One region of the Streptomyces sp. NPDC002181 genome, then DNA from elsewhere that is predicted to be linked to it. Evidence: riboswitches for the same ligand, from Rfam matches in the RefSeq annotation. Region 1 holds a riboswitch; the other holds the start of a gene.
The links. Region 1 has a riboswitch for glycine ahead of gcvP (aminomethyl-transferring glycine dehydrogenase). Riboswitches for the same ligand answer to the same signal wherever they lie in the genome.
Positions count from the first base shown of each region.

Region 1 (10,771 bases):
GGCCCAGGCGCGCCGGCTCTGCCCGAACGGCGCGTACCTGATCCCCCGCTTCCGGCTGTACCAGGCGGTCAGCGAGGTGGTCATGGGGCTGCTGCGTGAGCTGTCCCCGCTGGTGGAGCCGCTCAGCCTGGACGAGGCCTTCGTGGACCTGGAGGCGGGCGGGACCGCGTTCGACTCGAAGAGCGCCCGCGCGACGGGGGAGCGGCTGCGGGCGGACATCCGGGCCGCGACGGGCCTGAGCGGGTCCGTGGGGCTGGCGGGATCCAAGATGCTGGCCAAGGTGGCGTCCGAGGAGGCCAAGCCGGCGGGACTGCTGCTGATCGAACCGGGCACCGAGCGGGAGCTGCTCGCCCCGATGTCGGTGCGGACCCTGCCCGGGGTGGGGCCCGTCACCGGCGAGCACCTGCGGCGGGCCGGGATCACCACGGTCGGGGAGCTGGCCGAGGCCGGTGAGGACGAGCTGGTCCGGATGGTCGGGCGCTCGCACGGGGTCGGGCTGTACCGGATGGCGCTGGGACTGGACGACCGGCCGGTGGTCGCCGAGCGCGACGCGAAGTCGGTGTCGGTGGAGGACACCTTCGACGTGGACCTGCACGACCGGGTGCGGATCCGCACCGAGGTGCAGCGGCTCGCCGACCGGTGCGTGCACAGGCTGCGCGGGTCGGGGCACTCGGGGCGCACGATCGTGCTGAAGGTGCGGCGGTACGACTTCTCCACGCTGACCCGCTCCGAGACGCTGCGGGGGCCCACGGACGATCCCGCGGTGGTGCGGGAGGCCGCGGCGCGGCTGCTGGAGGGCGTGGACACCACGGGCGGGGTGCGGCTGCTGGGAGTGGGCGTGACGGGCCTGGCGGATTACACGCAGGAGGACCTGTTCGCGCAGTCGATGGCGGCGGAGGCCGCGGAGGCGGAGGCGGCGGCGGAAGCCGCGGCGGCGGCCGCCGGTGCCTCCGCAGGTGCCTCCGCCGCGGAGGCAGTCGCACGGGCCGGGGGCGTAGGGCCGGATGGTGCGCCGGAGGCCGTCGTGCCTTCGGGGTCAGCGGGGTCGGAGGGGCCTGGAGGGGCCGCCGAGGGCGCGGAGGCCGCAGGGTCGGGCGGGGAGCCCGAGGCCGCCCCGGAGCGGCGCTGGGCGGCCGGCAGCGACGTACTGCACGCCGTGTACGGGCCCGGCTGGGTGCAGGGCAGCGGGGTCGGGAGGGTGACCGTGCGCTTCGAGCAGCCCGGATCGCCACCGGGCCGGGTGCGCACCTTCCGGGTGGACGACCCCGAACTGGAGCCCTGCGATCCGCTGCCCCTCGTAGGGGAGACCGATCCGCGGCCGACGGGTCAGGGCGTGTCCTCGCCGTTCGCCAGGCGGCCGAAGTCGCGGCGGACGTCCGACGGGAGGGAGACGTCCAGCCCGTAGTGGTGGTAGAGCTGGAGTTCCTGTTCGGGGGAGAGGTGGCGGCCGACGCCGAAGTCCGGGGCGTCCTTGATGAGGGAGCGTTCGAAGGGGACCCGCAGGGTGTCGTCGACGACCTCGCTCGGCTCCAGCGGGACGAACGCGTCCCGGCTGAACAGGCCCGTCCGGACGGCGGCCCACTCGGGCACGCCCGTGGCATCGTCGAGGTACACCTCGTCGACGGTGCCGATCTTGGTTCCGTTGCGGTCGAACGCCTTGCGGCCGATCAGGCTGCGCGGATCGATGTCGGTCTGCACGGTCCCTCCATATGGTCGCAACTCCTCCGTAATGACTACAGAAGGGCATTTCCGCAGCGCGGGCCACTCGAAGCGAGGGCCAGAACCTCGCTGGTAGGCTGGGTGACGGCTGTTGACCCTGTGCGGGAGAGTCCTCCGAGTGAGTACGACGGAGGCGCCGAAGGAGCAAATCCTCCCCGGAATCTCTCAGGCATACGTACCGCACGTGACGAGGCCACTCTGGAAAGCAGGGGCGGGTACCGGGCGCGCAGTGCCGGTTCCCCTCCTCACCGACGGTGAAAGCCGGAATCCGCGGGTCACCCCCGCGACTCCGGTGAAGCTCTCAGGTTGAGATGACAGAGGGGGAGGCCGTCCGGGTGCCCGCGCCGTGGTGCCCCTCGCAGGTCGTACGACCCAGGAGGCCTCCGTACATGACCGCCAACCGCATTCCGCTCTCCCAGCTGGAGCGAGGGATCCCCTTCGAGCAGCGCCACATCGGCCCGGATGCCGAGGCGCAGGCGAAGATGCTCGCCCATGTGGGCTACGGCTCGCTGGACGAACTGACCGCCGCCGCGGTACCGGATGTGATCAAGAGCGCCGAGGCGCTGAACCTGCCCGAGGCGCGGACCGAGGCCGAGGTGCTGGCCGAGCTGCGCACGCTCGCCGACCGCAACCAGGTTCTGGCCCCGATGATCGGTCTCGGCTACTACGGGACCTTCACCCCGCCGGTGATCCTGCGCAACGTCATGGAGAACCCGGCCTGGTACACGGCGTACACGCCCTACCAGCCCGAGATCTCGCAGGGCCGCCTGGAGGCGCTCCTCAACTTCCAGACCGTCGTCGCCGACCTCACCGGCCTGCCGACCTCCGGCGCCTCCCTCCTCGACGAGGGCACCGCGGCCGCCGAGGCCATGACGCTGGCCCGCCGCGTCGGCAAGTCCAAGGGCAACATCTTCCTGGTCGACGCCGACGCGCTGCCGCAGACGATCGCCGTGATCCAGACCCGCGCCGAGCCCATCGGCATCGAGGTCGTCGTCGCCGACCTGTCCGAGGGCATCCCGGCCGAGGTCGCCGAGCGCGGTGTCTACGGCGTGCTCCTCCAGTACCCGGGCGCCTCCGGTGCCGTGCGGGACATCAAGCCGGTCATCGACCGGGCGCACGAGCTCGGCGCGATCGTCGCCGTCTCCGCCGACCTGCTCGCGCTGACCCTGCTGACCTCCCCGGGCGCGCTCGGCGCGGACATCGCCGTCGGCACCACCCAGCGCTTCGGCGTCCCGATGGGCTTCGGCGGTCCGCACGCCGGCTACATGGCCGTCCAGGACAAGCACGCCCGCTCGCTGCCGGGCCGCCTCGTCGGCGTCTCCGTGGACGCGGACGGCAACAAGGCGTACCGCCTCGCCCTGCAGACCCGTGAGCAGCACATCCGCCGCGAGAAGGCCACCAGCAACATCTGCACCGCGCAGGTGCTGCTCGCCGTCATGGCCGGCATGTACGCCGTCTACCACGGCCCGGACGGCCTGCGGACGATCGCCCGCCGTACGCACCGCTACGCGACCCTGCTCGCGGCCGGTCTGAAGGCCGGCGGGGTCGAGCTCGTGCACGGCTCGTACTTCGACACCGTCACCGCCCGGGTGCCCGGCAAGGCCGCCGAGGTCGTCGCCGCCGCCCGCCGGGGCGGGGTCAACCTGTTCCAGGCCGACGCCGACCACGTCTCCGTCTCCTGCGACGAGACGACGCTGCGCGCCGGGATCGAGGCCGTCTGGGCCGCCTTCGGCGTGGAGGCCGACATCGAGGCGCTGGACGAGGCCACGGCCGAGGCGCTGCCCGAGGGCCTGCTGCGCTCGGACGACTACCTGGCGCACCCCGTCTTCCACCAGCACCGCAGCGAGACCGCGATGCTGCGCTACCTGCGCAAGCTGGCGGACAAGGACTACGCGCTGGACCGCGGCATGATCCCGCTGGGCTCCTGCACCATGAAGCTCAACGCGACCACCGAGATGGAGCCGGTCACCTGGCCCGAGTTCGGCCAGCTGCACCCGTTCGCCCCGGTCGAGCAGGCCGAGGGGTACCTCACGCTCATCACCGAGCTGGAGGAACGTCTCTGTGAGGTCACCGGCTACGACAAGGTCTCCATCCAGCCGAACGCCGGCTCCCAGGGCGAGCTCGCCGGCCTGCTGGCCGTCCGCGCCTACCACCGGGCCAACGGCGACGAGCAGCGCACCGTCTGCCTCATCCCGTCCTCCGCGCACGGCACCAACGCCGCCAGCGCCGTGATGGCCGGCATGAAGGTCGTCGTCGTCAAGACCGCCGACGACGGCGAGGTGGACGAGGCCGACCTGCGCGCCAAGATCGAGCAGTACCGCGACGAGCTCGCCGTGCTGATGATCACGTACCCCTCGACGCACGGTGTGTTCGAGGAGCACGTCGCCGACATCTGCGCCCAGGTGCACGAGGCCGGCGGCCAGGTGTACGTGGACGGCGCCAACCTCAACGCCCTGGTGGGCCTGGCCAAGCCGGGTCACTTCGGCGGCGACGTCTCGCACCTGAACCTGCACAAGACGTTCTGCATCCCGCACGGCGGCGGCGGCCCGGGCGTCGGCCCGGTCGGTGTCCGGGCGCACCTGGCCCCGTACCTGCCGAACCACCCGCTCCAGCCCACGGCGGGCCCGGAGACGGGCGTCGGCCCGATCTCGGCCGCCCCGTGGGGCTCGGCGGGCATCCTGCCGATCTCCTGGTCGTACGTGCGCCTCATGGGCGGCGAGGGCCTCAAGCGCGCCACCCAGGTGGCGGTGCTCGGCGCGAACTACATCGCGAAGCGTCTGGAGCCGCACTACCCGGTGCTCTACACGGGCCCGGGCAACCTGGTCGCGCACGAGTGCATCATCGACCTGCGCCCGCTGTCGAAGGCGACCGGCGTCAGCGTCGACGACATCGCCAAGCGCCTGATCGACTACGGCTTCCACGCGCCGACGATGTCCTTCCCGGTGGCCGGCACGCTGATGATCGAGCCGACGGAGTCCGAGGACCTCGCCGAGATCGACCGCTTCTGCGACGCGATGATCGCCATCCGCGGCGAGATCGAGCGGGTCGCGGGCGGCGAGTGGCCGGTGGACGACAACCCGCTGGCCAACTCCCCGCACACGGCGGCGGCGCTGGGCGGCGAGTGGAACCACCCGTACAGCCGCGACGAGGCCGTCTTCCCCGGCGGGGTCACGGCGGCGGAGAAGTACTGGCCGCCGGTGCGCCGCATCGACGGTGCCTTCGGCGACCGCAACCTGGTCTGCTCCTGCCCGCCGCTGGACGAGTACGACAACTGACATATTCGTATGACGTGATGGCATGACGGAGGGGCCGGTCCGGGAGAATCATTCCCGGGCCGGCCCCTCGTCGTTCTCTTCTGCTCCGTTCCCGTTCAGTGCTGTCGCCGGCTAGGCCGCCTTCATCACATGCACCGCCGCGAGCGGGCGGTGCGGGGCGATGATCTGGCCGTCCGGCAGCAGCTCACCGGTGTCCTCGAAGAGCAGGACGCCGTTGCACAGCAGGCTCCAGCCCTGTTCCGGGTGGTTGGCCAACGGCTTGGCGGCCTCCCGGTCGGCGGAGTCGGCTGACGGGCACGCTGGCTGGTGCTGGCACATGGATGCGTTCTTTCGCTGCGGTGTGGTCTGTGTGCTGCGGCTCGATGCCTTGTTCATGGCCGCCCCCCGTATCAACGTCTTGGTTTGGTCAGGGTCCCAGTGTTGCCCTCCGGAGTTGCGTCCGCAGGGATTTCCCGGCAGCTGTCCTCATACATTGATGACGCATCACCCGTGCGGGCGGTTCAGGTCAACTCCCCTGTCATTTCGGGTGGTTCGGGGGTGGTCCGACTGGGCTAGGCCGAATGGGCAGTACGGACCAGCAGCAGGGAACGCGCCTGCTCAGACCCACCGCACTGCGGCCCGGACCCCGCTCAGGCGGCCGGCGCGGCGAGCGACGGCGGGACCGGCGGGCTCGGCGGAGTGAGCCGGTGGGTCATCACGGGCAGCAGTTCGGAGACCGGGTGCGGCCGATACGGGGCGATGCCGGGCGGGGCCGGTGCCAGCGGAACCAGCAGATCCGCGGCGGCCGGCAGCCCGGCGGAGGCGTCGGCGCCGACCGCCCCGTGCAGCCACAGCGTGAGCATGTACAGCTCCGGCACGGACAGCAGCCGCGGCTGGTAGCTCTTGCCGAGGGATTCCGCCTGGCGCAGGGCGCGTTCGGTGGCCGCGACGTAGGGACCCTCGAAGAAATGGGAGAAGACCCAGCCGTCCGGCGTCAGCCGGGTGTCCGCGGCGGCGACGTAGCGGTCGCCGCTGCGGATCAGGAACCGCCAGGCGGTCAGCCGGGTGCGGGGCGGGCGGCCCCCCGCTGCCAGCTGGGAGATGTTCAACCGGTCCAGGACGTGGACCGGCAGCGGCAGTTCGGCGGTCATCGGACCCTGCAGGGCGCGCAGGGCCGGAGTGTGCGCCTCGTGGACGGCGGTGGGGGAACCGAGTGCCGCGAGGACGCTGCGCAGGGCGGGCGCGGGAGCCGGAGGGACATGCAGCGGCATGGTGGGTCGCCTCTCACTTGGGAGACCTGTGGAACGGGGCAGGTGCGGACGGCGCTGTCGCATTCTGGGGCCAGAGGGGGGCTGAGGGGCAATGGCCGCGCGCCAACTCTCTGCCTCGTTTGCGGAGTTTATACGACATGTGTTCACGCAGTGTTTCGGGTAGCTGTCCCGCCTATTGCCGACAAGTCGCTTACCGGTCCCGCTGTCATGGCTTTCATGCCGCTTGCGCGCGAACATGTCGCGCTGACCTCGGAGGTTACCGGACGGGGGCTCGGCTGGAAAGCGTCCATTATCCGGAACCGGCAAAACCCATGCGGAATTTGCATACGACGCCTTGCCAAGTGAATGTGCCATAGCGCCCTTCGGCCAAACCGGCGCGCGCTCCCCGTCACGCACGCCCCCTCGGCGTTATGGATCACGCCTCCGGGGCATCATCGACCGTACACACGCGCCTGGGAGGGATGGGCCGGGCGCAATCGAGGAGGGACGCTCCGATGGGGGAGAAGGTCGTGGCGGGCGGATTCGACCTGTCCGATCGGCAGAGGTATCGGAGGAAGCTCCACGAGTGCCTGGAGGGGCTGGAGCGACTTCTGGCGGAGAAGAGGTTCGATCGTCCCAAGAACATGATGGGGCTGGAGATCGAGCTGAATCTTGCGGGTTCCGACGGTTTGCCGAGAATGGTGAATGCGCAGGTTCTGGAGCGGATAGCGAGCCAGGATTTTCAGACCGAACTCGGAATGTTCAACCTGGAGGTGAACGTACTTCCGCACCGCCTCGGCGGCCGGGTATTCGACCGGCTCGCCGAGGAACTGAGCGCGGGTCTCGGCTATGCGCACCGGCAGGCCGCGGAGATCGACGCCGGTGTGGTGATGATCGGCATCCTGCCGACGATCACCCGCTCCGACCTGGTCACCGCCAACCTCTCCGCGGTGGACCGCTACTCGCTGCTGAACGAGCAGATCCTGATGATGCGGGGCGAGGACTTCCTGCTCGACATCGACGGGGTGGAGCGGCTCACCTGGAGCACCGGGTCGATCGTCCCGGAAGCCGCCTGCACCTCCGTACAGCTGCACCTGCAGGTGACGCCCGGGCGGTTCGCCGACGTGTGGAACGCGGCGCAGGCGGTGACGGCCGTGCAGATAGCCGTCGGCGCCAACTCGCCGTTCCTGTTCGGGCGCGAACTGTGGCGCGAGTCGAGGCCGCCGCTGTTCACGCAGGCCACCGACACCCGGCCGCCCGAGTTGCAGGCCCAGGGGGTCCGGCCGCGGACCTGGTTCGGGGAGCGCTGGGTGGAGTCGGCGTACGAGCTCTTCGCCGAGAACGTCCGGTACTTCCCGGCCCTGCTGCCCATCTGCGACGAGGAGGAGCCGCTGCGGGTGCTCGCCGAGGGCGGGGTGCCGAGCCTCCAGGAGCTGGTCCTGCACAACGGCACGGTCTACCGGTGGAACCGGCCCGTCTACGGGATCGCCGACGGGGTGCCGCACCTGCGGGTGGAGAACCGGGTACTGCCGGCCGGACCGACGGTCGCCGACGTCGTGGCGAACGCCGCCTTCTACTACGGGCTGGTCCGTACGCTCGCCGACGAGCAGCGGCCCGTGTGGACGCGGCTGCCGTTCGCCGAGGCCGAGGCCAACTTCGACGCGGCCTGCCGCTACGGGATCGACGCGCGGCTGCGCTGGCCGCGCCGGGGCCGCGGCGGCGGGCTGGCGAGCGTCTCCGCCGTACGGCTGGTCCTGGACGAGCTGCTGCCGATGGCGGCGGCCGGGCTGGACGCGTGGGGCATCGAGCCCGCCGACCGCGACCACTACCTCGGCATCATCGAGGAGCGCTGCCAGCGGCGGGTCAACGGGGCCACCTGGCAGGTGGACACCTACCACCGGGCGCTGGCCTCCGGGATGGAACGGGACGAGGCGCTGGCGGCCGTCACCCGGCGCTACAGCGAGCTGATGCACAAGGGCGATCCCGTGCACACCTGGCCGGTCGGGCCGTCCGACGAGGAGGTGAGCGCGGCGGTGCCGCCGCGGCGCTGAACCGGCGGCCCCCGCGTCAGCTCCGGTCTCTTCCGGTCCCTTCCGGGCCCGCTCCGGGTCCGGTGATCCGCTTGCCCCGCCGAGGAGGCAGTATGGGGTGGACGAAGCGGAACGGCGGGACGGGAGTCGGACGTGCGGGCGGAGCCGGAACCGGTGGTCAAGGCGTTGCACGAGGACGGGCGCTCGATGCTGCGCACCGAGACGCTGCTCGTGCTGGCGCTGTCGCTGGGGGCGAGCGCCGTCTCCTCGCTGATCAGCTTCATCGGTTCGCTGACCAAGCCCGGCGGCCTCAAGGACCAGGCCGCCACGTTGAACGGCTCGTACGCCCCCGGCCGCCCCTGGCTGGACCTGGCCTGGCAGCTGTTCGGCATCGGCACCGCCCTGGTGCCGGTGCTGCTGGTCGCCCACCTGCTGACCCGGGAGGGCGTGCCGGGGCTGCGCGTACTCGGCTTCGACCGGACCCGGCCCGGCTGGGACCTGGGGCGCGGAGCCCTGGTGGCGGCCGGGATCGGCAGTGCGGGGCTGGCCTTCTACCTGGGGGCGCGGGCGAGCGGGTTCAACCTGACGGTGGTGCCGGAGGCACTGCCCGACGTGTGGTGGAAGTTTCCCGTACTGATCCTCTCCGCGGTGCAGAACTCCGTGGTGGAGGAGGTCATCGTGCTGGCGTACCTGCTGCGCCGGCTCGACCAGCTGGGCTGGTCGCCGACGGCCGCTCTGCTGGCCAGCTCGGTGCTGCGCGGCTCGTACCACCTCTACCAGGGCATCGGCGGATTCGTCGGCAACATGGTGATGGGCGTCGTCTTCGTCCTCGCCTACCGCCGCTGGGGCCGGGTCATGCCGCTCGTGGTCGCGCACGCGCTGCTCGACATCGTCGCCTTCGGCGGGTACGCGCTGCTCGCGGGCAAGGTGGACTGGCTGCCGACGCCGTAGACACCTCCTAGAGGTGCGGGCGGGCGAGCAGTTCGCCGTCGATGACCGTGACCGCGTTGCCGGTCAGGAGCGTGCGCTCGCCCGCCGTCTTGACCGCGACGAGTCCGGTGCGCGCGCCGCCCTGGAGACCGACGAGTGAGGTACGGCCCAGGCGCGCGGCCCAGAACGGGGCGAGCGCGGTGTGGGCGCTGCCGGTGACGGGGTCCTCGTCGATCCCGACGGCCGGGAAGAAGCCGCGGGAGACGAAGTCGTACCCGCGCGAGGGGTCCTCGGCGGCCGCGGTGACGATCACCCCGCGGCGCGAGTGGCCGCGCAGGGCCGCGTGGTCGGGGGTGAGCTCCCGTACGGCCCGCTCGTCCGCCAGCTCGACGAGCAGGTCTCCGACGTGCTCGGACGTGTCGTGGACGGAGCAGATCTCGGCGCCGAGAGCGCTGCGCACGACGGGATCGACCGCCACCGGCGTCAGCGAGGACGTCGGGAAGTCCATGGTGATCGTGCCGTCCTCGGCGGTCTCGGCGGTCAGGACGCCGCACCGCGCGGAGAACCGGATCAGCCCCTGTGCCAGGCCGCTCGTCGCGATGACGTGCGCCGTGGCGAGCGTGGCGTGGCCGCACATGTCGACCTCGGCGGCCGGGGTGAACCAGCGCAGGGCCCAGTCGGCGTCCCCGCCGGGCGGCAGCGGGTGGGCGAAGGCGGTCTCGGAGAGGTTGACCTCGGCGGCCACCTGCCGGAGCCAGGAGTCCGGGGGGAACCCGCCGTCGAGGAGGAGGACTCCGGCGGGGTTGCCGCGGAAGGGGCGGTCGGTGAAGGCGTCGACGATTCGGAGGCGCATGTGCCGACCGTAGGGCCGCTTCTCGATCGTCGACAAAGGCCAATCGCGGATGACTGGCCTGGTCACAGGCGTGTTCGGTATGAGTTTCCGATATATCGTTGACGTGTCGCGATGGGTCAGCGATAGTTGAGGCATCGCAAGAGCGATGACGGGAAACCGAAAGACGAAAGGAGCGCAGCCATGCGTTCTCACGGACAGCACGACCACGGACAGCACGAGCACGGACGGGGCCACGGCCACTGCGGGCCCGATCGTCGGGAGGAGTTCAAGGGGCGGCGCGCCGCCTTCGGCCCGTTCGGCCCGCCCTTCGGCGGCGGCCCCTGGGGCGGGCGCGGCGGACGCGGTGGACCGCGCGGCCGGGCCCGGCGCGGAGATGTGCGCGCCTCGATCCTGGCGCTGCTCAAGGACCGGCCGATGCACGGCTACGAGATGATCCAGGAGATCGGCGAGCGCAGCGGCGGGGCCTGGAAGCCCAGCCCCGGATCGGTCTATCCGACCCTCCAGCTGCTCGAGGATGAGGGGCTCATCTCCAGCGAGAGCGAGGGCGGCAAGAAGCTGTTCACGCTGACCGACGCCGGCCGCGCCGAGGCCGAGTCCGGCGCGGAGGCCCCCTGGGCCGACGCGGGGCGCGGGTTCGACTTCGAGGCGATGCACGAGGTCCGGGCGGCCGGCACCGGCCTGTTCGAGGCGTTCGGGCAGGTCTTCAAGACCGGTTCGCCCGAGCAGCGCGAGAAG
Region 1 covers NZ_JBIASC010000015.1:9,149-19,919, forward strand. The annotation lists gene ACFYXV_RS29450 (DNA polymerase IV) at 1-1,405, shown strand, start outside; gene ACFYXV_RS29455 (PRC-barrel domain-containing protein) at 1,327-1,698, opposite strand; glycine riboswitch at 1,812-1,910, shown strand; gene gcvP (aminomethyl-transferring glycine dehydrogenase) at 2,109-4,994, shown strand; gene ACFYXV_RS29465 (DUF5999 family protein) at 5,106-5,312, opposite strand; gene ACFYXV_RS29470 (hypothetical protein) at 5,624-6,244, opposite strand; gene ACFYXV_RS29475 (glutamate-cysteine ligase family protein) at 6,739-8,274, shown strand; gene ACFYXV_RS29480 (CPBP family intramembrane glutamic endopeptidase) at 8,461-9,204, shown strand; gene ACFYXV_RS29485 (PhzF family phenazine biosynthesis protein) at 9,212-10,036, opposite strand; gene ACFYXV_RS29490 (PadR family transcriptional regulator) at 10,217-10,771, shown strand, end outside.

Region 2 (10,771 bases), on a different contig from region 1:
GGATCTTCGCACCCTCCAGGGTGCGCTCCTGGCGCTCCTTGAACTCGGGCGAGGCCGCCACCTTGAAGGAGACCGCCTTGGCGGCGATCACGTGCTCCAGCGGACCGCCCTGCTGACCCGGGAAGACCGCGGAGTTGATCTTCTTGGCCAGCTCCTGCGTCGACAGGATGACACCGCCGCGCGGACCGCCGAGGGTCTTGTGCGTGGTGGTGGTGACGACGTGGGCGTGCGGCACCGGGTTCGGGTGCAGGCCCGCGGCCACCAGGCCGGCGAAGTGCGCCATGTCGACCATCAGGTACGCGCCGACCTCGTCCGCGATGCGGCGGAAGGCGGCGAAGTCCAGCTGGCGCGGGTAGGCGGACCAGCCGGCGACGATCAGCTGCGGCTTGGACTCCTTGGCGAGGCGCTCGACCTCGGCCATGTCGACCTGGCCGTCCTCGCCGACGTGGTACGGGACCACGTTGTAGAGCTTGCCGGAGAAGTTGATCTTCATGCCGTGGGTCAGGTGACCGCCGTGGGCCAGGTTCAGGCCCATGATCGTGTCGCCGGGCTTCAGCAGCGCGAACATCGCGGCGGCGTTCGCCTGCGCACCGGAGTGCGGCTGGACGTTCGCGGCCTCGGCGCCGAAGAGCTCCTTGATGCGGTCGATCGCGATCTGCTCGACCACGTCGACGTGCTCGCAGCCGCCGTAGTAGCGGCGGCCCGGGTAGCCCTCGGCGTACTTGTTGGTCAGGACCGAGCCCTGGGCCTCCATGACGGCGACCGGAGCGAAGTTCTCCGACGCGATCATTTCCAGGGTGGACTGCTGGCGGGCGAGCTCGGCGTCGACGGCGGCGGCGACGTCGGGGTCGAGCTCGTGGAGGGGGGTGTTCAGAACGGACATCAGGTTCCCCTGGGACTCAGTTGTCGGAGTGGGTGAGCGCGGCGTACTCGTCGGCCGTCAGCGCGTCCTTCGGCTCCTCCGAGAGGCGCACCTTGAACAGCCAGCCACCCTCGAACGGAGCGGTGTTCACCAGGGCCGGGTCGTCCACCACGTCCTGGTTGGACTCGACGATCTCACCGGAGACGGGGGAGTACAGGTCGCTGACCGACTTGGTCGACTCCAGCTCGCCGCAGGTCTCGCCCTCGGTCACGGTGTCGCCGACCGCGGGGAGCTGGGCGTAGACGACGTCACCGAGCGCGTTGGCCGCGAACTCCGTGATGCCGACCGTCGCGACGCCGTCCACGGCGTCCGACAGCCACTCGTGCTCCTTGGTGTAACGCAGCTGCTGGGGGTTGCTCATGACCTGATTCTCCTGGATGCGGGGGAGTGGATACGAACAGTGGTCTTGCGGAGTGAGACGGCCGGTACGGCGTACGGGCGCTACTTCTGCCGCTTGTAGAAGGGCAGGGCCACGACCTCGTACGGCTCATGCGTACCGCGAATGTCCACGCCGACGCCGGAGGTGCCGGGCGCGGCGTGCGCCGCGTCCACGTACGCCATCGCGATCGGCTTGCCCAGCGTCGGGGACGGGGCGCCCGAGGTGACCTCGCCGATCACCTGGCCGCCGGCCACGACCGGGAACCCGGCGCGCGGGACGCGGCGGCCCTCGGCGATCAGGCCGACCAGCTTGCGCGGCGCCTTGGAGGCGGAGCGCTCGGCGGCGGCCTCCAGCGCGGCGCGGCCGACGAAGTCGCCCTCCTTCTCGAACTTCACGACCCGGCCCAGCCCCGCGTCGAACGGGGTGAGGGAGGTGGTCAGCTCGTGCCCGTACAGCGGCATGCCCGCCTCCAGGCGCAGGGTGTCGCGGCAGGACAGGCCGGCCGGGACCAGGCCGACGCCCTCGCCGGCCTTGGTGAGGGCCTCCCACAGCTGTACGGCGTGCTCGGGGGCGACGAACAGCTCGAAGCCGTCCTCGCCGGTGTAGCCCGTACGCGCGATCAGGGCGGGCACGCCCGCGACCGTGCCCGGCAGGCCGGCGTAGTACTTCAGCCCGTCGAGGTCGGCGTCGGTGAGGGAGGCGAGGATGCCGGGGGACTCCGGGCCCTGGACGGCGATCAGCGCGTACGCGTCGCGGTCGTCGCGGACCGCGGTGTCGAAGCCGGCGGCGCGCTCGGTCAGGGCGTCCAGGACGACCTGGGCGTTGGAGGCGTTCGCGACGACCATGTACTCGGTCTCGCCGAGGCGGTAGACGATCAGGTCGTCGACGATCCCGCCGTCCTCCCGGCAGATGTGCGTGTAGCGGGCGCGGCCGACACCGACGGTGGAGATGTTGCCCACCAGCGCGTAATCCAGGGCCTTGACGGCCTCCGGGCCGGTCAGCGTGATCTCGCCCATGTGGGAGAGGTCGAAGAGGCCGGCCTTGGTGCGCACGGCGTTGTGCTCGTCGCGCTCACTGGCGTACCGCAGGGGCATGTCCCAGCCCGCGAAATCGGTCATGGTCGCACCGAGAGAACGGTGCAGCGCGTCGAGGGCGGTCAGGCGGGGGGCAGTGCTCATGGGTGTGGCTCCCGGGTCCCAGGGCATGACATGACGAGGACGATCCTCCCCATCTGTCATCGGAACCTGAGAGGTTCGCCGAGAGTTCCCGGTCGGACCCGGGGAACGTCGACTTGCACCTTGGGTGGAGCGCACGCGGATGCCGTCGCGGGGGACGGCGGCGCGGCTCGCTTTTCAGATCTGCCTCATCCACGCGGTACGGGGCCTGAGAGATTCAAGGGAGGTACTTGCTCCTTCGGCGCCCGGGCACCGCCTCGCGGCGTGCCGGGACTCTCCCGCGCGGATTCAAGCGGCCGGTATGCAGTTGGTCCAGATGGCGCACATCATTGCACGCCGTCCGGGCGATCGGGCGTTCGGGCCCGGAAGAACGTACGGAAGGGGCGCGCCGGGATGGCGGACCGGTGGTGACGGACCGGTGACGCATCCGGGACGAGACCGGGAAACACGACCGGAACCGGGGCTCCCGGATTACCGTCTCTTTACACTCAGTGGGCATGGGGCCCCTGCGGGGCCCGGATGGGGGAGGCGATCACCGTGCGGAGATTCGGAGTGCTGGCGTCGACCGGGACGGGGTCCGTGGGGGTGCCGGCGGCCCGGCGGGCGCGCGCCGAGGGGGCTCCCGTACGCGACCTGCGCGGCCGGGGCGCGCACGGACCGCGGTGGCTCGGCTTCGCGGAAGGGGACATCGTCGTCGTGTCCGGCCTGCCGGGCGGCGGCAAGAGCACGCTGATCAAGCGGGCCGCCGAGGGCGGAGGCATCGACTCCCAGGACGTGCGCGAGCGCTGGGAGCGGCGGATGCCGAAGGCGGTGCCGTACGGGGTGTACCGGCCGCTCGTCCGCCTCGCCCACTACTGGGGGCTCTGGCGGACCCTGCGCTCCGGCGCCTCGGCGGTGGTCCACGACTGCGGAACGCAGTCCTGGGTGCGCGGCCTGCTGGCGGCGGCCGCGCGGCGGCGGGGCCGGGCGCTGCACCTGCTCCTGCTGGACACCAGCCCGCAGGAGGCGCTGGCGGGGCAGGAGGCGCGCGGGCGCGGGGTGTCGGCGTACGCCTTCGCCCGCCACCGCAGCGCGGTGGCCCGGCTGCTGCGCGAGGCGGAATCGGGCCGCCTCCCGGCCGGGTGCACCTCGGCGGTCCTGCTGGACCGCGGCTCGGCCGCGTCGGTGACCCGCATAGCCTTCCGCCGGGACCCCGCCTGATCCGCGGGACACTCCCCGGCCCCCCGGTGTCCGGTGCCGCCCGAGCCGTTAACCTCGGGCGACGGCAGGGGCGACAACCACAGCGGAGGCGTAGATGCAGGGCGGCGGCTGGCCGGACAACGAGCTGGAGCAGGTGCTCGGGGCGGCGCTCGGGCAGGCGGACGCCGGGGCCCGGATCGTCGAGGTGCTCGGGCGCAGCCGGCTCTGGGTGCCGCTGCCCGGCGGCACCGCCCCTGACGCGGCCGGCGCGCTCACGCTGCCCACCATGGAGATCAACGGGGCGCCGTACGTACCCGTCTACAGCTCCGAGGCCCAGTTCCGCGCCTGCGCCGGCCCCTCCATGGACTTCGCCGTGGCCCCCGCCGTCGAGTTCGCCCGCGGCCTGCCCCCGCAGCTCGGCATCGCCGTGAACCCCGAGGGCGCCGTCGGCGTCCCGCTGCCCCCGCCCGCCGTCGCCGAGCTCTGCCGCACCGGCCGGACCCCCCTCGACGGCCCCGCCACCGGTGGCCGCGTCCGGCTCTACGAGCCCGACTGGCAGGAGGACCCGGTGGACTTCCTGACCGCCGCGGCCGAGGAGTTCCGCGCCGCCGGCGTGGTCGCCGCCGCCCACCGCTGCCTGGCCAGCGTCGAGGGCGGGGCACCGGAGCTCTACATCGGTGTCCGGCTGCTGGGATGGGAGCCCGGGATGCGGAACGCCCCGATGGACGCCCTCGGCCGGGCCCTGGCCCGCGTCGCGCCGCCCTGGCCCGTGCAGTTGATCCTCCTCGACGCCGCGCAGGACCCGGTGGTCGACTTCATCGCCGAGCGCGTACGCCCCTTCTACCTCGCGTAGCGCCGCTTAAGCTGGGTGCCGATACGGGTGGACGGGCGGACGAAGAGGGGTACCGGGTGAGTGCGTCAGGCACGGCCGCGGCCGGGCAGGTCGAGCACATGATGCGCCAGGTGACGCCCGGGCGCTTCGAGAGCTACGAGTCGCTTCTGCACGCCCTGGCCGAGGGCCGGCTGTGGATGCTGCTCTGGCAGGGCCAGCCGGGTTCCCCGGACGCCCAGTACGGCGGCATGGAGGTCGAGGGCCTCGGGTACGCGCCCTGCGTGACCTCCCCCCAGGAGCTGGCCGCCAGCGGCTGGAGCCGGGGCTACGAGGTGGTCACCGGCCGGGACATCGCCCGCGCCCTCTACCCGGACCGCTGGGGCCTGTGGCTCAACCCGCACGCCCAGGGCGGCGGCCTCGGCATCCCCTGGGCCGACCTGCGCCGCATCGCCACCGGCCTCGACCGGATGCCGGCGGGCCCGCTGCGGCTGTCCGAGCCCGCCCTGGAGCTCCCGCAGTTCTACGGTCTGCTGACCCAGCACGCGCACCGCACCCCCGCCGTGCGCTCGCTGCGCCGCGCCTGGGTGCAGCCCTCGCTGGGCTCGCCGTACCTCGCGGTCGGGCTCGACCTGTACGACGCCTCCGCGCCCGCGCTGGAATCCGTACGGGAGATGATGCGCCAGTCGGTCGGCGCGGTGCCCGAGGGCGTGCCGGTGTGCACGGTGGCGCTGGCGGACGAGCACGACCCCGTCGCGATGTGGCTGCGCGCCCAGACCCGCCCCTTCTACGACCGCGAGGGCCAGGCTCCGGCGTACTGAGCAGGCCCGGTCCACGGACCGGGACGACCGTATCGAGCCAACCGAAGGCCGCGGGGAACGAGCGTTCCCCGCGGCCTTCGGCTTGTCCGGATTTCGCCGCCCTTGTGGGTCCAAAACGCATGGTCCTACCGCGAGTTGGGCGCCATGTCCGATTGCGTACCGAACGGACGGGCTTGATCCGCTCAGGCGAGAGCGAAGTCCGGATAACGGGAACCCGGCCCTCACATCACGGTTGCGCATCCATTCATCTGCGGGTCTGGCGGCTGATCGCGGCGCCGATGAAGACTCCCCACCCAAGAGCCGGTCAAGCCTCAAAGGCCCGGTTCGGCAAATGATTTTTTGCTTGTGGCTTTGCACGGCACTTCCCGCAATTCCTGCACCTCACGCGCGTCCTGCGCAGCACCACGCACTCCGAGCGCCACTCCGCACCAACGCCGCCACAGCGGCGGGCATGGGCCGGCAACCCGTCGGCCGAGAGGGGTCCCCACCACGATGACGGCACCACTGCATGACGCGAGCGCGGAAGCACCCGCACCCGTGTCCGTAGCCGACGTCCCAGCCAAGGCCATCGAAGGCCGCTCGCCCGGCCGCATCGCCTGGATGCGGCTCAAGCGCGACAAGGTCGCGCTGACCGGCGGCGTGGTCGTGATCTTCCTGATCCTGGTGGCGGTCTTCGCGCCGCAGATCGTGAGCCTGCTGGGCCACCCGCCCAACGAGTTCCACGAGGACCTGATCGACCCGGACCTCGGCACACCGCTCGGCTCCTTCGGCGGCATGAGCTCCGACTTCCTGCTCGGCGTCGAACCCACCAACGGGCGCGACGTGTTCAGCCGGATCGTCTACGGCGCCCGCATCTCCCTGGTCGTCGCCTTCCTGTCGGCCTTCGTGTCGGTCACCATCGGCAGCCTCCTCGGCGCACTCGCCGGGTTCATAGGCGGCTGGGTCGACGGCATCATCAGCCGCATCATGGACCTGCTGCTCGCCTTCCCGCAGCTGCTGTTCACCATCGCACTGGTCTCCGTCGTCCCCAACTCCCTCTGGGGGTTCTCGGGTTCGGGCGTCCGGATGGGCGTACTGATCGTCGTGATCGGCTTCTTCGGCTGGCCGTACATCGGGCGCATCGTCCGCGGCCAGACGATCTCCCTGCGGGAGCGCGAGTACGTCGAGGCGGCGCGCAGCCTCGGCGCCGGGCGCGGCTACATCCTCATCAAAGAGCTGCTGCCCAACCTGGTCGCGCCGATCCTCGTCTACTCGACGCTGCTCATCCCGACCAACATCCTGACGGAGGCGGCCCTCAGCTTCCTCGGCGCCGGCGTCAAACCGCCCACCGCCTCCTGGGGAAAGATGCTCTCCGACGCCATCCCCATCTACCAGGACGACCCCGCGTACATGGTGGTCCCCGGTATCACGATCTTCATCACCGTCCTGGCGTTCAACCTCTTCGGGGACGGGCTGCGCGACGCACTCGACCCCAAGGGCAGCTGAACCGCTTCAACGATTCACCCACCAATGGAGGTTGGACCAACGTGATCCGCAGAAAGCAGGCATTCGCGATCACCGCCGTGATCGCCGCCCTGTCCTTGACCGCCGCGTGCGGTGGCAGTGACGGCGACACGAAGACCGAGGGCAAGGGCGGCGCCGCCTTCAACGCCGCCACCACCGGCATGGTGAACCCCTCGGACGCCAAGGGCGGGGAGCTCAAGCTCTGGTCGCCGCAGGACGTCGACTACCTCGACCCGGCGCGTGCCTACTACGGCTTCGTGTGGGACATCCAGCGCCTCTACGTGCGTCAGCTGCTCGCGTACGACAGCAAGCCGGGCAAGGACGGCAGCAAGCTCGTCCCGGACCTCGCCGAGGCCCTGCCGGTCCTGAGCAACGAGGGCAAGACGTACACCCTCAAGATCAAGGACGGCGTCAAGTTCGAGGACGGCACGCCGATCACCTCGAAGGACTTCAAGTACGGCATCGAGCGCGTCTTCGCGCAGGACGTGCTGTCCGGCGGTCCCACCTACCTGATCGACATCCTCGACCAGGGGCAGAAGTACCCCGGCCCGTACAAGGACACCGACGCCAACAAGATGGGCCTGAAGTCCGTCGAGACGCCGGACGACAAGACGATCGTCTTCAACCTGGCGAGCGCGAACTCCGACTTCAGCTACCTGCTGGCGATGCCGTCCTCCTCGCCGGTCCCGCAGGCCAAGGACACGGGCGCCACGTACACCAACAAGCCCGTCTCCACCGGCCCGTACAAGGTCGAGAGCTTCACCGCGAGCAAGGGCGCGACCTTCGTCCGCAACGAGAACTGGGACCCGAAGACCGACACGATCCGCAAGGGTCTGCCGGACAAGGTCTCCTTCACGGTGACCACCAACCCGGACGACATGGACGCGCGTCTGCTGTCGGGCGACATCGACCTCGCCATCGACGGCACGGGCATGCAGCAGGCCGGCAAGAACAAGGTCCTCAAGGACGCGAAGCTGAAGGCCAACGCGGACAACCCGTTCACGGGCTACATCCGCTACTTCGCCTTCCCGACCACGGTCGCGCCGTTCGACAACATCGAGTGCCGCAAGGCCGTCATCTACGCGGCCGACCCGAAGTCCCTGCAGACCGCCCGCGGCGGCCCGACCAGCGGTGACCTCGGCGCGAACATGCTGCCGCCCGGCATCCCCGGTGCCGACAAGGGCTACGACCCCTTCAGCCTGACCAAGGGCGAGCCGCAGGAGGCCAAGGCCAAGGAGGCCCTCAAGGCCTGTGGCAAGCCGGACGGGTTCGAGACCACCATCGCGGTGCGCAACAACCGCGCCCCCGAGGTGAAGACGGCCGAGTCGCTCCAGGCCTCGCTCGCCAAGGTCGGCATCAAGGTCACCATCGACCAGTACGACGGCAAGCTCTCCTCCTCCGTGATCGGTTCGCCCGAGAACGTGAAGAAGAAGAACTACGGCATCATCGTGATGGGCTGGGGCGCCGACTACAACTCCGGTTCGGGCTTCCTGCAGCCGCTCGTTGACGGATCGTTCATCCAGCCCAACGGCAACAACAACTACACGATGATCAACGACCCGGAGATCAACCAGCTGTTCAAGACGGCAGCCGCCGCCGCGACTCCGGAAGCCGCCGCCCCGTTCTACACGGACATCAACAAGAAGGTCATGGAGAAGGCGCTCTACCTTCCCATCAACTTCGACAAGGCCTTCGTCTACCACAACCCGCGTCTGACGAACGTCTACTTCAACGACTCCATGGGCAAGATCGACCTGGCCACGGTCGGCATCGCCGCCAAGTAACAGCAGGCAAGTGCCTTCACCGCACATGCGCTAGTCCGAAGGGCAGGTGAAGGCCGCAGGCGGCGGCTGCCGTCCCCACGAGGGACGGCAGCCGCCCGCCCCGGGCGGCCGACTGCAGTGCTCGTCTACCTCATACGGCGGCTGTTCAACGTCGTCGCCACGCTGTTGGTGGTCTCCGTGGTCACCTTCGGCATCTTCTTCGCGGTCCCCAAGATCACAGGCAGCGATCCGGCCCTGATGTACGCCGGTCGCGAGACCAACGAGACCGCCCTGGCGGGCATCCGCGTGAAGATGGGCTTCGACAAGCCCATCTCCGAGCAGTACCTGACCTTCGTCAAGGGCATCTTCGTCGGCCGTGACTACGACGGCGGCACCGATGTCACCCACTGCGCCGCTCCCTGCTTCGGATACTCCTTCAAGACCGAGGCGCCCGTCTGGGAGACCATGGTCGACCGCATGCCGGTCACCCTCTCGCTCGCCCTCGGCGCGGCGGTCATCTGGGTGATCGCCGGTGTGGCGACCGGTGTGGTCTCGGCGCTCAAACGCCGGACCGCCATCGACCGCACCGTGATGGTCGGTGCGCTCGCCGGCGTCTCCCTGCCGATCTTCTTCACCGGCATGGTGGCCCCCGCGATCTTCGTCTACGGACTCGGCTGGCTGGACGTGTCCAACTACCGACCACTCACCGAGGATCCGGTGGCCTGGCTCAACTCCATGATCCTGCCCTGGGTGACCCTGGCCTTCCTGTTCGCCGCCACCTACGCCCGCATCACCCGCGCCACGATGCTGGACGTGCTCGGCGAGGACTACATCCGCACCGCCCGCGCCAAGGGACTCAAGGAGGGCGTGGTCATCCGCAAGCACGCCCTGCGCTCCACCCTCACCCCGATCGTCACGATGTTCGGCCTCGACCTCGGCGGACTCCTCGGCGGCGCGGTGCTCACCGAGACGACCTTCAACTTCCAGGGTCTGGGGACGGCGGCCGTCGCCGCCATCGGCCAGGGCGACCTGCCCGTGATCATGGGCGTCACCCTGCTCGCCGCTCTGTTCGTGGTGATGGCCAACCTGATCGTGGACCTGCTGTACGCCGTCATCGACCCGCGCGTGAGGCTGACGTGACCGAGAACCCCACCACCGGCAGCGGGCCCGCGTTCGTGCCCGAGCAGGCCGGGCCGCCGTCCCAGGGCACGGCCTTCCTGTCCGTACGCGACCTCAAGGTGCACTTCCCGACCGACGACGGCCTGGTCAAGTCCGTCGACGGACTCTCCTTCGACCTGGAGCGCGGCAAGACGCTCGGCATCGTCGGCGAGTCCGGCTCCGGCAAGTCGGTGACCTCGCTGGCCATCATGGGCCTGCACCGCACCGGCAACGCCCGCAGCCGCCCGCACATCTCGGGCCAGGTCGTGCTCGACGGCGAGGACCTCGTACGGGCCGACGCCGACCACGTGCGGCGGCTGCGCGGCCACAAGATGGCGATGGTCTTCCAGGACCCGCTGTCCGCGATGCACCCGTACTACTCGGTCGGCAAGCAGATCATCGAGGCGTACCGGACCCACCACGACGTCGACAAGAAGACCGCCCGCACCCGGGCGGTCGAGATGCTCGACCGCGTCGGCATCCCGGAGCCGCAGCGGCGCGTGGACGCGTACCCGCACGAGTTCTCGGGCGGTATGCGCCAGCGCGCGATGATCGCGATGGCGCTCGTCAACAACCCCGAACTGCTCATCGCGGACGAGCCGACCACCGCCCTCGACGTCACCGTCCAGGCGCAGATCCTCGACCTGATCCGCGACCTCCAGAAGGAGTTCGGCTCCGCGGTCATCATGATCACGCACGACCTCGGCGTGGTCGCCGAGATGGCCGACGACATCCTCGTGATGTACGGCGGCCGGTGCATCGAGCGCGGCACCGCCGAGAAGGTCTTCTACGAACCCCGCCACCCCTACACCTGGGGCCTGCTCGGCTCCATGCCGCGCATCGACCGCGAGCAGACCGAGCGCCTGATCCCGGTCAAGGGCTCGCCGCCCAGCCTCATCAACATCCCGAGCGGCTGCGCCTTCAACCCGCGCTGCCCGTACGCCGACGTCCCCAAGGGCGGCATCACCCGCACCCAGCGGCCCGAGCTGACCGAGGACGGCAGCCGGCACTGGTCCGCGTGCCACATGTCGCACGAGGAGCG
Region 2 covers NZ_JBIASC010000001.1:244,830-255,600, reverse strand. The annotation lists gene glyA (serine hydroxymethyltransferase) at 1-883, opposite strand, end outside; gene gcvH (glycine cleavage system protein GcvH) at 900-1,283, opposite strand; gene gcvT (glycine cleavage system aminomethyltransferase GcvT) at 1,364-2,479, opposite strand; glycine riboswitch at 2,664-2,767, opposite strand; gene ACFYXV_RS01125 (AAA family ATPase) at 2,996-3,676, shown strand; gene ACFYXV_RS01120 (enhanced serine sensitivity protein SseB) at 3,771-4,508, shown strand; gene ACFYXV_RS01115 (enhanced serine sensitivity protein SseB C-terminal domain-containing protein) at 4,565-5,305, shown strand; gene ACFYXV_RS01110 (ABC transporter permease) at 5,798-6,790, shown strand; gene ACFYXV_RS01105 (ABC transporter substrate-binding protein) at 6,832-8,592, shown strand; gene ACFYXV_RS01100 (ABC transporter permease) at 8,710-9,711, shown strand; gene ACFYXV_RS01095 (ABC transporter ATP-binding protein) at 9,708-10,771, shown strand, end outside.
Region 2: another riboswitch for glycine. It lies ahead of gcvT (glycine cleavage system aminomethyltransferase GcvT); the one in region 1 lies ahead of gcvP (aminomethyl-transferring glycine dehydrogenase).